One region of the Allobosea sp. RAF48 genome, then DNA from elsewhere that is predicted to be linked to it. Evidence: predicted binding sites of a transcription regulator. Region 1 holds the regulator's gene; each other region holds the start of a gene.

Region 1 (3,862 bases):
GCGGCTGCTGCCTCCGCCCGGGCCGGCCCGGGCCGGCGGCTATGATTTCGGTCGCGATGCCTTCTTCCGGGGCATTGGCGCAGTCGGCAGCATCGCGGGCAAGATTGCCCTGGCGCCACCGCCGCATCCGATGCCGACGCGTCTTGCCGTCGATGTCGCCATCGACAGGGCGCGCAATGCCTTGACCCAACGCATCGCGGAAGGCGGTGGCGGACAGGGCGGGGCAGTCGCCGCCGCCCTCGTTACGGGAAAGCGCGGGCTGATCACCGAGGCGACGAACAACGACCTGCGCGCCGCCGGCATCTACCACATCGTTTCGATCTCCGGCCTGCACATGGTCCTCGCCGCCGGGACGATCTTCTGGCTGGTGCGCGCCCTGCTGGCGCTCTCCCAGACCGCCGCGCTGCGCTGGCCGATCAAGAAGATCGCAGCGGCCGCAGCGATGTTCGGCGCGACCGCCTACTGCATCTTCTCGGGCAGCGATGTCGCGACCGAGCGCTCGCTGATCATGACGCTGGTGATGCTCGGCGCGATCCTTGTCGATCGTGCGGCGCTGAGCATGCGCAATCTCGCGCTTGCGGCCATGATCGTGCTCCTGCGCGAGCCGGAGGCCTTGCTCGGGCCGAGCTTCCAGATGTCCTTCGGAGCCGTCGCGGCATTGATCGCCTTTGCCGAACGCTGGGAGAGCCGAAAGCGCTCCCAGCCGCCGCCGACCTTGCCGTGGCCGCTTGGGCCGGTCTGGGCCGCGGCACTCGGCATCGTCGTCACCACGTTGCTGGCAACGGCCGCGACAGCGCCCTTCGGCGCCTATCATTTTCAGACCTTCAATCCCTTCGGCCTGCTCGGCAATGCGATGGCGCTGCCCTTCGTCTCGCTCTTCGTCATGCCGGCGGCCGTCTTCGGCGTGCTGGCTTACCCCTTCGGACTGGACTGGCCCGCCTGGGCGCTGATGGGGCTGGCTTCCGATGTCGTGCTCAAGGTGGCGCACTGGGTCGCAAGCATCGACCATTCCACGGTGATGATCGCAGCCTTCGGGCCGGCGGTGCTGACCTGCTTCGTGCTGGCGCTGCTGTGGCTGACGCTCTGGACCACGCCCTGGCGCTGGCTGGCGGCGCTGCCGCTCCTGCTCGGCGTGGCCATCGCCGGCAAGCCGGAGCGGCCGGAAATCCTGATCGAACGCGACGGTTCGGGGCTGGCGGTGCGGGGCCCGGATGGCCGCCTCGCGATTGCGGGCAAGCCGAGCCGTTTCGTGCTGCAGCAATGGCTCGCTGCTGATGGCGATCGCCGTTCGCCGGACGATCCGACGCTGCGGGCCGGCATTAGCTGCGATGCGCTCGGCTGCGTCGCACGGACGCCGGATCAGCGCACCGTCTCCTACACGCGCGACAGGTTGGGGCTTATCGAGGACTGCATGCGAGCTGACCTCGTCGTCACGGCCATCCCCTGGAGCGGAACCTGCAAGGCACGGCTGATCGAGCGAATGGCGTTATCGCGCGACGGCGCGACTTCGCTCTATCGAACAGGATCGGGGTGGAGCAGCCATGTCTCGGAGCAGAACGCTGCCGACCGCCCCTGGAGCCGCCGCCGTGAACAGCGCCCTGCGCAAGCCTCGACAGCGCCTCCGAGTGTGACACCGGCTTCCGCCGACGGCGAAGCCGAGGTCGAGCGCCTTCAGTAGCGCCGCATCAGATTGACGAGGCGGCCCTGGATCTTGACCCGGTCCGGCCCGAGCACGCGCGTCTCATAGGCGGGGTTGGCGGCTTCGAGCGCGATCGAGGAGCCGCGCTTGCGCAGTCGCTTGAGCGTCGCTTCCTCGTCATCGATCAGCGCCACGACGATGTCGCCGGTATTGGCCGAATCCTGCTTGCGGATGATGACGGTGTCGCCGTCGAGGATGCCGGCTTCGACCATCGAGTCACCACGCACTTCCAGCGCGTAATGCTCGCCGGAGCCGAGCATGTCGGGCGGCAGCGAGACGGTGTGGCTACGGTTCTGGATCGCCGAGATCGGCGTGCCGGCGGCGATGCGGCCCATGACCGGGATCGCGATGGAGGAGCGGCTGTCCTCATCGGCCGCAGGGCGTGGCTTGGTGAGATTCGGCTGCGAGCCGAGGCCGCCCTGGACGACCGCAGGGTTGAAACGCTGCCGCTGCTGCGGGGCGCCGAGCCCGTCGGGCATCTTGATGATCTCGAGCGCACGCGCCCGGTTGGGCAGGCGACGGATGAATCCGCGCTCCTCCAGCGCCATGATCAGCCGGTGAATGCCCGACTTGGAGCGCAGATCGAGCGCATCCTTCATCTCGTCGAAGGAGGGCGGCACCCCGCTCTCACGCAAGCGTTCCTGGATGAAGCGCAGGAGTTCGTGTTGCTTGCGTGTCAGCATGATCCCCGCCGGCCTTCTCGAAGGCTAGATTCGAAACAAAGCAGGAACACCATACGCGTTCCACTTGTGTTCCGCAAGCGGGCTCCGGCATCGAAGCGAACAGTGGAATCCACTTTTCGGGCAGATCCGATGCGATAACCCTATACAGATCGCTACGATCGCGTCCGACAGGATGAGCGGTGATCTAGCGCAGCGGCAGGATGCGGCAGATGTCGCCTTTTTTTGCCGGCGCGGCATGGGCAGGCCGGATCGTCAATGCCTGCGCCCGTGCCAGCGTGCCGAGCATCGAGGAATCCTGCCGGTCGAAGGGCGTCGCCACCCAGCCATCCGGCCTCAGTGCGAGCTCCGAGCGCAGATAGTCCTCGCGCTCGTCATTGGCCGGCATGTCACGGCCGAGGCGGGCGGGGATGCTGCGGTCGCGGTCGGCCTCCCCAATGCCGAGCAGAGCCTCGATCAGCGGCAGGACGAAGAGATGGCCGCAGACGATCGAGGAGACCGGGTTTCCGGGCAAGCCGACCACGACCATGCGGCCGAGTCGGCCGGTCATCATCGGTTTGCCCGGCCGCATCGCGATCTTCCAGAAGCCGAGCGACATGCCGGCCCGCGTCAGCGCCTCCTGCACGAGGTCATGCGCGCCGACCGAGGCCCCGCCGAGTGTGATGAGGACGTCGGCGTCGGCGTCCCGCGCCTGGCCGATCTTGGCCGCGAGGTCGGCGTGGTCGTCGCGGGCGATGCCGAGATCGAGAACGGCACCGCCGGCCTTCTCGACCAGTGCAGCGAGCGAGAAGGAGTTCGAGGCGACGATCTGGTCGCGCCCGACCGGCTCGCCCGGAGCCACCAACTCGTCGCCAGTGGCAAGGATCGCGACGCGCGGCTTGCGCCGGACGGGCAAGGTCGGATGTCCCATCGCGGCGGCAAGGCCCAGCGCAGCGCTGTCGAGCACGCGTCCGGCCGGCAGCAGGACGTTGCCCTCGCGGAAATCCAGCCCGGCTGCGCGCAGGAACTTGCCCCTGGCAGGCGGCACCCGCACGCGGATCGCCGGGCTGTCGACGCCGTCGGCATCCTCCTGCATCAGGACGGTATCGGCGCCCTCCGGCATTGGCGCGCCCGTGAAGATGCGCACGGCCTGCCCCGGCCCGACCGAGCCCTCGAAGGCCCGGCCAGCGGCGGATTCGCCGATCACCGCGAGCGAGATGCCCGCCGCCATGTCGTCGCCGCGCACGGCATAGCCGTCCATGGCGGAATTGGCGAAGGGCGGCTGGGTCCGGAGCGCCTTGACCTCACCGGCAAGCACCCGCCAGGCGCATTGCGCGAGCGGCAGGGTTTCGGCCCCGGTCGGCCCTGGAATGCTGTCGAGCAGCGCCTTGCGCGCGACGGGGACCGGGGTGAGCGCCATCAGAGCAGGATGCCGAACCGCAGGTCCGCGGCAGCGAATAGTTGGGACCGGTTTTCGGATGACATCATGCTCGACTTCCTTCCT
Region 2 (3,862 bases), on a different contig from region 1:
GATCGGGATGCCGAAGCGGTCGCGCAACGGCGTGGTCAGCAGGCCCGCGCGGGTGGTGGCGCCGACGAGGGTGAACTTCGGCAGGTCGATCTTGACCGAGCGGGCCGCTGGCCCCTCGCCGATGATCAGGTCGAGCTGGTAGTCCTCCATCGCCGGGTAGAGGATTTCCTCCACTGCTGGGTTCAGCCGATGGATCTCGTCGATGAAGAGCACGTCGCGCTCTTCGAGATTGGTGAGCTGCGCGGCGAGATCGCCGGCCTTGGCGATGACCGGGCCCGAGGTCGAGCGGAAATTGACGCCGAGCTCGCGCGCCACGATCTGCGCAAGGGTCGTCTTGCCGAGACCGGGCGGGCCGACGAAGAGGACATGGTCGAGCGCATCGCCCCGGCTTTTGGCGGCGTTGATGAAGACCTGGAGATTCGCGCGGGCCGCCGCCTGGCCGGTGAAATCGGCGAGCGATAGCGGCCGCAGCGAGGTTTCGCTGTCGTCGTCGCGGCGTTCGGCCGTCATAAGGCCGGAGCGCTTCGGGTCGCTCACAGCGCGATCTCCAGCTCGATGGCGTCGTGGATCGGAATGTCCTTGTATCCCGTCTTGATGATATCAGGCACAACCGAGCGATAGGCGTCGATCGCCTCGAGATAAAGCCCCGAGAGGCGAAAGCCACGGCGCTGGTAGAAGGTCATGCCCGGCATGTTGTCGTTGGTCAGCATGGCCTTGAGCTTCTTCGCGCCCGCCGTCCGTGCGGCCTCGATGACAGCGTCGAGCATCTGGATCGCCACGCCTTCGCCGGGGCGCAGCGAATGGAGCGCGCAGAGATAGGCGGTGTCGCCTCTCACCGTCCAGCTCGCCAGCGCCGCCGTCCTGCCATCGCGCTCGAACAAGCCGAGCGCGCCGATCTCGGCGACGTCATAGACATGCAGGTCGATCATCATGCTGTGCGAGCCCCAGCTCGCCAGCATGATGCGGCAAAGCTCGGTCTTGTCAGTGACGATGCGCAGGTCCAGCTCGTCGGGCGCTTCGCTCACTTCGCCAGTTCCTTCAGGCCCAGCTTGATGAGCTGGGCCGTGCCGGCGCCGTCGCCGGCGGCCTTGGCGGCGGCTGCGACGGCCGCTACGGCCTGCGCCTGAGGATAGCCGAGATTGGCGAGCGCCGAGACTGCGTCGGCGATGGGCTGCGGCAATTTCCGGTCCTCGAGCGCGCCGGAGAGCTGGACGATCCCAGGATCGATATGGCCGAAGGCCGGGGCCTTGTCCTTGAGCTCGGCGCAGAGGCGCTGCGCCAGCTTGGGGCCGACGCCCGGGGCGCGGGCGATCGCCGCCTTGTCGTTGGTGGCGATGGCGGTGGCGAGCGCGCCCGGGTCCAGTGTCGAGAGGATGGCGAGCGCGACCTTGGCGCCGACGCCCTGCACCACCTGCATCAGCCGGAACCAGTCGCGCTCGACGTCGGACATGAAGCCGTAGAGGCGGATGGCATCCTCGCGGACATGGGTCTCGATCGAGAGCGCCGCCGCCTCGCCCGGCTTGGGCAGGCGCTGCAGCGTGCGCGCCGAGCACTGCACGACATAGCCGACGCCTTGCACGTCGATGATAACGTGGTCCTCGCCATAGGAATCGATCAGGCCCTTGAGCTTGCCGATCATCGATATTCTCCGCCTGTCATCCCGGGCGACCGCAGGGAGACCCGGGATCCATGCCGGAGCGCCGCCGATAGAGGTTCAGGCATGGATCCCGGATCTCCGCTTCGCTGCGTCCGGGATGACCTGCGCGGTACGAGCCTCGCAAAAATTACCAGATGACAGCATGGCCCTCACGATGCCTTCAATTGCGCGACCAGCGCCTTCATGCCGCGATGCTGGGCATGACAGATCGCGACGGCGAGCGCGTCCGCCGCATCGGCGGAGCGGGTCTCGGCCTTGGGCAGGAGCACGCGGATCATTGCCTGCACCTGCTTCTTGTCGGCGTGGCCGACGCCGACCACCGTCTTCTTGACGAGATTGGCGGCGTATTCCGCCACGCTCAGGCCGGCCAGCGAGGGCACGACCAATGCGATGCCGCGCGCCTGGCCGAGCTTCAGCGCCGATTGCGGATCGCGATTGATGAAGGTCTCTTCCACGGCCGCCTCATGCGGGCGATGCGTGGCGATGATCTTGTGCAGTCCCTCGTGCAGCTGCCGCAGGCGCTCGCCCAAGGCGAGAGTGCCGTCGCTTTCTACGCAGCCGCAGGCGACGAAGGAGAGCTTGTTGCCTTCCGAGACGACGACGCCCCAGCCGGTCTTCCGGAGGCCGGGGTCGATGCCGATGATGCGAATCGCGGGTGCCATAACGTTGCCAAACTAGCGGGTGTTTCGGATTTGTCCCGCCCGGAACTTGGGCGGAGATGAATTCCGCTCATCGATCGCATCAAAAAGGAAAGTTGTTCTTGCCGCGCAGCGGCGGGCATGGTTCGCCGGATCAGCTTCTCCGACGCCGACGCCATGCCTTTCAGCCTCTCCGCCTTCATGCCCGGACTGACCTCAGACGGCATCGCCGTCCTGCTCGCCGCCACGCTGCTCGGCGGGCTGGTGCGCGGCTTCACCGGCTTCGGCTTCGCGATGGTATTCATGCCGCTGGCCTCGATGGTGCTCGGGCCGGTGGCGGCGCTGGGGCTGATCTGGTTCATCGACCTGCCCTTCGCCCTGCCGATCGCGGCGCGCAGCGCCAGGCGGGCCGAGTGGGGCGAAATCCTGCCGCTCCTGCTGACGGCGACGCTGGCGCTGCCGGCCGGCATCTGGCTTCTGACCTGGCTCGACCGCGAGACGATGCGCTGGCTGCTCGCCTCGCTGGTGCTGGTTGCGGTCGGTCTTATGGCCTCGGGCTGGCGCTATCACGGGCGCCCGACGATCCCGCTTTCGCTCGGGGTCGGCGCGCTGTCCGGACTTTTCAACGGCATGGCCTCTATCGGCGGCATGCCGCTGGCGGTGTTCTGGCTGGGTGCCCAGCGCAACGACCGGCACAAGACGCGGGCCAACATGCAGGCCTTCTTCGGCGTCTCGACGCTGATCAGCGGCGCGGTGCTGTGGTGGAAAGGCATTCTCATCTTCGGCGCGCTGCTGATGGCGGTGCCGCTCTTCGCGGTCTACGGGATCGGGCTCTGGGCCGGCACGCATGGCTTCCGGCTGGCCTCGGAGCAGAGCTTCCGGCGCGGCGCCTATCTGGTGATCTTCCTGAGTGCGCTGATCAGCCTGCCGCTCTGGGATGCGCTGATCGGGCGGTAATGCAAGCCGTCATGCTCGGGCTTGACCCGAGCATCTCGTGACCAGGAGGTGCCGCCGCGTTTTCCGGCATGAGATTCTCGGGTCTGCGCTTCGCTTCGCCCGAGAATGACGGCTGGCCGGGATCAGGCGCTGAGCTTGGCCATGATGTCGTCGGCAATCTCGAAATTGGCGAAGACGTTCTGGACGTCGTCGTCGTTGTCGAGCGCTTCCATCAGCTTCATCATCGATGCCGCCTTGTCTTCGTCGAGCGGGGCCGTCGTCGTCGGCCGCCAGACCGGCTTGGCCGAGGCGGGCGCGCCGAGCGAGGCTTCGAGCGCCTTGGAGACTTCGTTCAGCGCGTCGAAGGCGCAGGTGATGACATGGCCGTTCTCGTCCGAGGCGACATCGTCGGCGCCGGCTTCGATCGCGGCTTCCATCACCTTGTCGGCGTCGCCGGCCTCCGGCGGATAGGTGACCTCGCCGACGCGGTTGAACATGAAGGAGACGGAATTGCTTTCGCCGAGCGCGCCGCCGGACTTGGTGAAGTAGGAGCGGACGGCCGAGGCGGTGCGGTTGCGATTGTCGGTCAGCGCCTCGACGATGACGGCGGCGCCGCCGGGGCCGTAGCCCT
Region 3 (3,862 bases), on a different contig from region 1:
GCGACATAGAGCAGGCGCCGCTCTTCTTCGATCTCGTCCCGCGCGCCGGCCCCGAGATCGATCGGAATGCAGCCGTCGACGGTGTTCATGACAAAGACCGACTTCCATTCCTGGCCCTTGGCCGAATGGATCGTCGACAGGATGAGATAGTCCTCATCGAGATGCGGCACGCCGGCTTGGTCGCTGGTCGCGTCTGGCGGATCGAGAGTTAGTTCGGTCAGGAAGCGCTCGCGCGACGGATAACCACTTGCGATCTGTTCGAGCTGTACGAGATCGGCTTGCCTGGTACTGGCGTCCTCGTGAATGCGCTCCAGGTGCGGCTCATACCAGCGGCGGGCGCGCTCGATCTCGGCCGGCCAACCGGCTGTGCCGGAGCGCAGCTCGCTGATCGCGGAGACGAATGACGCCCAATCTTCGCCAGCACGCGGCGGAGCCGGAGCGTTCTCCAGAGCCTCGAGGGGAAGCGAAGCCTGAGCAACATGCTCAAGGACACGCTGTGCGGAGGTCGGTCCAACGCCCGGCAGGAGCTGTAGGACACGGAAGCCGGATACCTTGTCTCGCGGGTTCTCGACGAAGCGCAGCAGCGCAAGCAGGTCCTTGATATGCGCGCTGTCGAGGAACTTGAGGCCGCCGAATTTGACGAATGGGATGTTTCGGCGCGTGAGCTCAATTTCGAGCGGACCGCTATGATGAGAGGCGCGAAAAAGCACCGCCTGCTGCTTCAACGTCGAACCGCCTTCCCGGTTCTCCAGCACCTTCTCTGCTATGAAACGAGCCTGATCCGCCTCGTCCCGAACATGGACCAGCTGCGGCGGCGAGCCGGTCGCGCGGTCGGTCCAAAGGTTCTTGGTGAAGCGCTCGGCTGCCAGATCGATCACGGCATTCGCGGCCGACAGGATGGCGCTGGTCGAGCGGTAGTTCTGATCGAGTGTGATGATTTCGGCCGGCGGCACGAACGCTGCCGGGAAATCGAGGATGTTGCGGACCGTGGCTGCTCGGAACGAATAGATCGATTGGGCATCGTCGCCCACGACCGTCAGACCGAAGCCATCGGGTTTAAGTGCGAGCAGGATGGACGACTGGAGACGGTTCGTGTCCTGGTACTCGTCGACCATGACGTGATCGAAGCGACCACCTATGTCTGCTGCGATATCGGGATCGGTCACGGCCTGCGCCCAGTAGAGCAGCAGATCGTCGTAATCGAGCACGTTCTGGCTCTGCTTCGCCTCGACATAGGCGGCGAAGAGCTCTTTCAGCTCGGCCGCCCAAGTGGCGCACCAGGGATAGGACAGGCGTAAAACGTCCTCGATCGGCAGCTCGGCGTTCACGCATCGCGAATAGATCGACAGGCAGGTACCCTTCGTCGGAAAGCGCGACTCCGTCTTCGAGAAACCGAGCTCGTGCCGGACCAAATTCATCTGGTCGGCCGAGTCCTCGCGATCATGGATCGAGAAAGCGGGATCGAGGCCAAGCTGCTCAGCATAATCGCGCAACAGCCGCGCGCCGATGCCGTGAAAGGTCCCAGCCCAGGTCAAGGCATCGGCGAGTACACCGGCACCATCTCCCAGCACCTTGCGCGCGATGCGCTCGACACGCTTCGCCATCTCGGACGCGGCCCGGCGCGAGAACGTCATCAGCAGGATCCGCCGCGGATCGGCGCCGCTGACCATGAGGTGGGCGACACGATGGGCCAGCGTGTTGGTCTTTCCAGAGCCAGCGCCCGCTATGACAAGCAAGGGCGATCCGGCCGTCGCGCCAACGCCGTGCGTGACCGCACGCCGCTGGGCCGGGTTGAGCGCATCTAGATAGCTGATCGGGGCGACGGCATTCATGTCTCCAACTCCCGTGCTCCCTTTGAGAACCGACGGCGCAAGAGGCTCAGCGAGGCGACCCGGTCCGCATCCTTCAGAATCTCATCGCGATTATGAAGTAAGGCGCCGATGGCAGCCCGCGCATTGCCATCGAACGCCGCCAAGAATGAATCGATCTGGCGCTCCATAAGGGTCGGAGCAGGCGCGTGTCGGGGCACGACTGGCGGCATGGGATACGTCCTCAAGAATGAGAACATTATGAGAACGATCGTGTTCGCGGAGTCAAGCTTGGAAGCGGCCCCTAGCGGCGCCGGCTTTAGAACAGGAGCTACACGCGATATCGCTCAAGCGCGGTCAGGTGCACCGTCAGTGGCTCTGCGTCTTCCCAGCCGTAGATGTCGGTCCGAAGATACCGCAGCTCCTCGTCCCAGAGCTCTTCATCAATCTCAATCCACCAGGCTCGGGGCCTTCCGTCACTGCCATCTGACCAGCGATAGCCTCGGCCTTTAAGGTGGTCCTTCATGTCGAAGGGTGCGTTCTCTGCATAAATCCGGATTCGACTTTGTTGGCTGGATCGTAAAAGCGCAGCGAAGGGCGGAGTTCCATCCTGTCCCACCGGACGCGCCAGCACCTCTAGCAGCGCGTGGCAATCATCGGTCGCTCGATGCCCCTCATGAAACAGACCGGACTGTCCGACGAGGTAGCCGAGCTTGTTTCCCTCGAAACCAAGGTCGGCCCATGGAATCTCCTTGACGGAACATGCCCACGCCTTCGCAGTGAAAGTCCGTGAGAGGTTCTCGCAAAACGGTCGATCGAACGCGGCGTTGTGCGCGATCACCAGATCCGCAGGCTCTATCAGAGCATCAAGTGCGGCGAAGTCGATTTCCAGGCCAGCGACCATCTGGTCAGTGATCCCCGTCAGCCGCGTGATTTCGGCTGGGATCGGTTCCGATGGCTGACGCAACCCGCTGTAGACGCCGACGACATCGCCGATGACGCCTTCATCATGATAGGTGAATGCGACCGCGCCGATTTCGATGACCTCGTCCTTGGCGTGGTTCAGACCCGTCGTCTCCGTATCCACCAGGACCGCAAGGTTCGGATAGGCGCTTTCAACCCGCGGGATGACGGTGCGCGGAACAAGCTTCCGCAGAATCCTGAAACGGCCAGTCTGCTCCAGTCGTTGCGCGGCTTCTTCGTCGTCCCAGCCGGCATGCTGGGGCGCTACCGCCTGACGCTTTCTCGGCGCCGGCCGTGGCGCCTCGCGGTAGCCGGGCGCGTCATCAAACAGGTCGATCTGAGCAGAGCTCGTCTTCATTCGGCTGATATCTATCCCGGCGCCTTTTGGCGCGCCAATCCGCTCACAATAAGGGCCGATCAGTCAGCCCGCCACGGCGCTTCCGGGGAAACAGTCGTATTTTACCCACCGGACTGCCGTTCATTCTGAGCCAGGGTTTCCCAGCCATCGTCGCATGCAAATTTGAGGAATACGGTAGGCTGCTGTAATCGGCAGATCCTGGCCCTTTTCGGACTCTGGCAACGCCCGCTTTGCGGCAGTCTAATTTTTGCACGCGAGGATGAAGCGTAACCGCTGTTTTCAGGCCACGGCCTTGAGCTGCTGGGGGGCGTAGGCCCAAGGCAGCAGGTCGCCGATCTGGCTTTGGGGATGACCGGCGACGATGCGGGCGATGACGACAGCCGGCACGAAGGCCGGCAGCGCCTGCGCGCCTTGCGCGCCTCGCGGCACCAGGTGAACAACTGCTGCGGCGTCCGGCCATGCCGGCGCGCCACCTCGGAGACGACCGCTCCATGAACCAGCGTCTTTTCAAGAATCTGCGCCCGGTCATCGGCAGTCCACCGCCGTCGGCCTATCGCCCCGGTGATCACCTCGAAGCGGCGCACCTCGCCCTCAGGCTCAAGTCTATGGTCAAGCCTCGACACAAAACGATCCCTCCAAATCAGGACCGTCAGAGTGGGCGCTCAACCCGCGGCGAAGAAGGTGCGGTCGGAACACCGCTTACGATGAAGCATCCTCGGCGGGTGAATTCCAG
Region 4 (3,862 bases), on a different contig from region 1:
TGGCTCTGGCCGGGCTCGGCGTCTGGGGCGAGGCGATGCAGTCGCTTGCCCTGGTCGCGGTCGCCGTGCTGTTCGTCGTGCTGCTCGGATTGCCGCTGGGCGTCGCGGCGGCGCGGCTGCCGCACCTCGGCCGGGCGCTCGCGCCGCTCTACGACCTGATGCAGACCATCCCGAGCTTCGTCTATCTGATCCCGGTGGCGATGGTGCTCGGCCTTGGGCGTGCGCCGGCACTGGTCGCGACGCTGATCTATGCGCTGCCGCCCTTCGCGCGGCTGACGGAACTTGGCCTGCGCGGCGTCGATCCCGGTTTCATCGAGGCCTCGCGGGCGCTGGGCCTGAAGCCACGGCAGACCTTCTGGCTGATCGAGCTGCCGCTCGCGCGGCTCACCATCCTGCAAGGGCTGAACCAGGCGATCATGATGGCGCTGGCTATGGTCGTGGTCGCTTCGATGATCGGCGCCAAGGGACTCGGAGAGATCGTCCTGCTCGGTCTGCAGCGGGCCGATCCCGGCCTCGGCTTCGTCGGCGGGCTCGGCATCGTCCTGCTCGCCGTGTTGCTGGACCGGATGGCGCAGGCCGTCCTCGTGTCGCACCGGCGGCACGGCTGATTTTGGGGCGGAGCGGGGACGTTCGCCGCTTCTTCCGCGACAAACCGGGCCGGCCACGCTATGAGCTTGCGCGCGCCGTTTCGGCGCAGGCTTTGAAACGGGCGAAGGTTACGGACGATGAATGCGACGGTCGCACTGACGATCGTTCCGCCGGGCGCGCCGCTGCGGGGCCGGGTGGAGCCCCCCGGCTCGAAATCGATCACCAACCGCGCCTTGCTCGTGGCGGCGCTGGCCGGCGGCACGAGCCGGCTGACCGGCGCCCTGAAGAGCGACGACACCCGCCACATGGCGCAGGCGGTGCGCGCGATGGGCGTCACGGTCGACGAGCCCGATGAGACCACCTTCGTCGTCTCGGGAACGGGCCGGTTGCAACCGCCCGCCGAGCCGCTCTTCCTCGGCAACGCCGGTACCGCGACACGCTTCCTGACCGCAGCCGCCGCGCTGGTCGACGGCACCGTGATCGTCGACGGCGACGAGCACATGCGCAAACGCCCGATCGCGCCGCTGGTCGAGGCGCTGCGGACATTGGACGTGGCGGTGACGGCTCCGAGCGGTTGCCCCCCGGTTACGGTCGAGGGGCAGGGGAGCTTCCCTGCCGGGCGCGTGGAGATCGATGGCGGCTTGTCCAGCCAGTACGTGTCCGCGCTGCTGATGGCGGCGGCCTGCGGGCGTGGCCCGGTCGAGATCGCCTTGACCGGCAAGGAAATCGGCGCGCGCGGCTATATCGATCTGACGCTGGCGGTGATGAAGGCCTTCGGGGCGATAGTTTCGCAGCCGGATCCGGCGACATGGCGGGTGGAACCGACCGGCTATAAGGCTGCCGACTTCCTGATCGAACCCGATGCGTCCGCCGCCACCTATCTCTGGGCGGCTGAGGTGCTGACCGGCGGTGCCATCGATCTCGGTGTCGCCCCCTCGGCCTTCACCCAGCCCGACGCGGCCGCGCACAAGATCATCGCCAGCTTCCCGCACCTGCCGGCCGTCATCGATGGCTCGCAGATGCAGGATGCGATTCCCACTCTCGCCGTGCTCGCGGCCTTCAACCAGCGGCCGGTTCGCTTCGTCGGAATCGCCAATCTGCGGGTCAAGGAATGCGACCGGGTGGCGGCGCTGGCGCAGGGGTTGTCGCGCATCCGGCCGGGCCTCGGCCGGGAGGAGGGGGACGATCTTCTGGTCGCGTCCGATCCGGCCCTCGCCGGGCAGACCCTTCCCGCGCGGATCGACAGCCATGCCGATCACCGCATCGCAATGAGCTTCGCGCTGGCGGGCCTCAAGCTCAACGGCATCACCATCCTGGACCCCGCCTGCGTCGGCAAGACCTATCCGGGTTATTGGCGGGCGCTGGCTTCGCTCGGCGTCAGGCTGGAAGGCGACCTGCCGTAGCCTTCCAGCAGTTCGTCTGCGGCGACCGCCTGGCGGTGTGATTCGACAGGGGAAAACCATTTGAACAAAACGGGAACATCATTGATAATGCCTTAATCGGCCGATAGGGTTCGGCTCCGGTCGAGCGGCCGGTTTGTGTGAAGTGCGCAGGAAATGGAGCCTGTCATGGCTGGTAGCGTCAACAAGGTCATTCTGGTCGGCAATCTCGGGCGCGATCCCGAAGTGCGCCGCCTCGGCAGCGGCGAGCCTGTCGTCAATCTGCGCATCGCCACCTCCGAGACATGGCGCGACAAGCAGAGCGGCGAGCGCAAGGAGCGCACCGAGTGGCACTCGGTCGTGATCTTCAACGAGAACCTGGCGAAGGTCGCCGAGCAGTACCTGAAGAAGGGCTCGAAGGTTTACATCGAGGGCCAGCTCCAGACCCGCAAGTGGCAGGACCAGTCCGGCGTCGAGAAATACACCACCGAGATCGTGCTGCAGCGCTTCCGCGGCGAGCTCACCATCCTCGACAGCCGCCAGGGCGGCTCGGATGAGTACGGCGAAGGCGGCGGTGGCGGCGGCTACATGGACGATCGTTCGGGCGGCGGCGGCTCCTTCGGCCGCTCCGGCGCGATGGGCGGTGGCGGTGGCGGCGGTTCGCGCCAGCCGGCCATGTCGGGCGGTGGTGGCGGCGGCGGTGGCGGCCGTTCCTCGTCGACCCATCTCGACGACGATATCCCGTTCTAGGGCCCATTCCGATCAGCTTGCACCGCAAGCCGATCGCTAAAGCCGTCTCTTTCCAAGTGAGAGCGGATTCACCGATCAGGTTGATTCAACCTGATCGGTGAATCCGCTCCAGGTCGGCGCGCGACAGAATTCGAGCGTCCGATGACGCCATTCTCTTGCATATCCCGGAGGCTGGCCGAGAGCCTCCCGCTCAGCGGGGCTGTTCTCGCGTCGAGCGGGCGCTTCGCCGTCGTCAGCGATGGCGCCAATGCGGCGGACGCCTGCGTTGGCGGCGCTGCCGCGGCGGCTGTCCGTGCTGCCGCTGGCGATTGTAGTATAGTTGCGGCCGCTGGCTGAAGGCGACATCGGCCTCATCCAGCGCGCGCGCCATCTCTTCCCCGATGGGCTGATCGTCCCCCGCCGGGGCAGCTGTTGCGCTGGTCGCGGCGCCCATCGCGGCGCATCCGAACCCTCCAAGAATGCAGGAGAGCAATGATCTCCTGCTGATCGTCGAGGCGATGCGCATGAGATTCCCTTAAGGCAGGCGTTTCTGCATTTGGCGCAGTGCAACTCCGCGCCTCCACCGACACGCATCGGGATGATCCGCCGATCGCGCGCGGCGACACGATTTCAACCGCGCCGGCGGAAGGCCGCGCGGCTGAAATCGCTGAACCTGAAGGCCCTATCAGGGGCAGCGCGCTTCGAAGGTGCGTCCGTAGCGGTCTTGGTAGATGCAGTTGTTCGGGGTGGTCGCACGTCCGATCACGGCGCCCGTCACACCGCCGACGGCGGCACCGATCGCCGCGCCGCGACCGCCGCCCGCAATGCCGCCGATCACGGCGCCAGTGCCGGCGCCGATGAGCCCGCCACCCAGCGTCCGCTGATCGGCCGAGTTGGTATTGCAGCCCGCAAGCGCCAAGCCAATGGCAAGTACGGCAAACTTCCAACGCATCGTTTTTCTCCTTCAGAAGCGCCAGATCAACGGCACGATGAAAACTGCGACGATGAAGAACCAGATCAGGAGCGGCAGCCCGAGTTTCCAGTAGTCGCTGAAGACGTAGCCGCCCGGGCCCATCACCATCAGATTGGTCGGAGTGGCGATGGGCGTCAGGAAGGCCCCGGCTGCAGCGACGGCGGTGCTCATCAGCACCGGCCGAGGCGAAATG

The links. The regulator LexA, encoded in region 1, represses DNA repair genes until DNA is damaged. The targets are predictions, from matches to a motif close to TGTTCNNNNTGTGTTCNG.
Region 2: a site for LexA is predicted at 2,340-2,357, ahead of ruvC (crossover junction endodeoxyribonuclease RuvC). Genes of this name have one in related genera too.
Region 3: a site for LexA is predicted at 2,061-2,078, ahead of AB4Z10_RS15480 (ATP-dependent helicase). Genes of this name have one in related genera too.
Region 4: a site for LexA is predicted at 2,052-2,069, ahead of ssb (single-stranded DNA-binding protein). Genes of this name have one in related genera too.

What each region holds. Positions count from the first base shown of each region.
Region 1 covers NZ_JBFRDZ010000005.1:138,495-142,356, reverse strand. Annotated here, with positions in the region: gene AB4Z10_RS11555 (ComEC/Rec2 family competence protein) at 1-1,678, shown strand, start outside; gene lexA (transcriptional repressor LexA) at 1,672-2,382, opposite strand; gene AB4Z10_RS11545 (molybdopterin molybdotransferase MoeA) at 2,567-3,778, opposite strand; gene moaC (cyclic pyranopterin monophosphate synthase MoaC) at 3,843-3,862, opposite strand, start outside.
Region 2 covers NZ_JBFRDZ010000015.1:59,702-63,563, reverse strand. Annotated here, with positions in the region: gene ruvB (Holliday junction branch migration DNA helicase RuvB) at 1-510, opposite strand, end outside; gene AB4Z10_RS23895 (GNAT family N-acetyltransferase) at 534-1,025, opposite strand; gene ruvA (Holliday junction branch migration protein RuvA) at 1,022-1,639, opposite strand; gene ruvC (crossover junction endodeoxyribonuclease RuvC) at 1,807-2,319, opposite strand; gene AB4Z10_RS23880 (sulfite exporter TauE/SafE family protein) at 2,437-3,252, shown strand; gene AB4Z10_RS23875 (YebC/PmpR family DNA-binding transcriptional regulator) at 3,375-3,862, opposite strand, start outside.
Region 3 covers NZ_JBFRDZ010000007.1:196,347-200,208, reverse strand. Annotated here, with positions in the region: gene AB4Z10_RS15480 (ATP-dependent helicase) at 1-1,832, opposite strand, end outside; gene AB4Z10_RS15475 (3'-5' exonuclease) at 2,140-3,129, opposite strand; gene AB4Z10_RS15470 (hypothetical protein) at 3,409-3,558, opposite strand; partial or broken gene AB4Z10_RS15465 (transposase) at 3,591-3,698, opposite strand.
Region 4 covers NZ_JBFRDZ010000006.1:273,031-276,892, forward strand. Annotated here, with positions in the region: gene AB4Z10_RS13935 (ABC transporter permease) at 1-608, shown strand, start outside; gene AB4Z10_RS13940 (3-phosphoshikimate 1-carboxyvinyltransferase) at 726-1,991, shown strand; gene ssb (single-stranded DNA-binding protein) at 2,157-2,717, shown strand; gene AB4Z10_RS13950 (hypothetical protein) at 2,950-3,222, opposite strand; gene AB4Z10_RS13955 (YMGG-like glycine zipper-containing protein) at 3,382-3,648, opposite strand; gene AB4Z10_RS13960 (SLC13 family permease) at 3,661-3,862, opposite strand, start outside.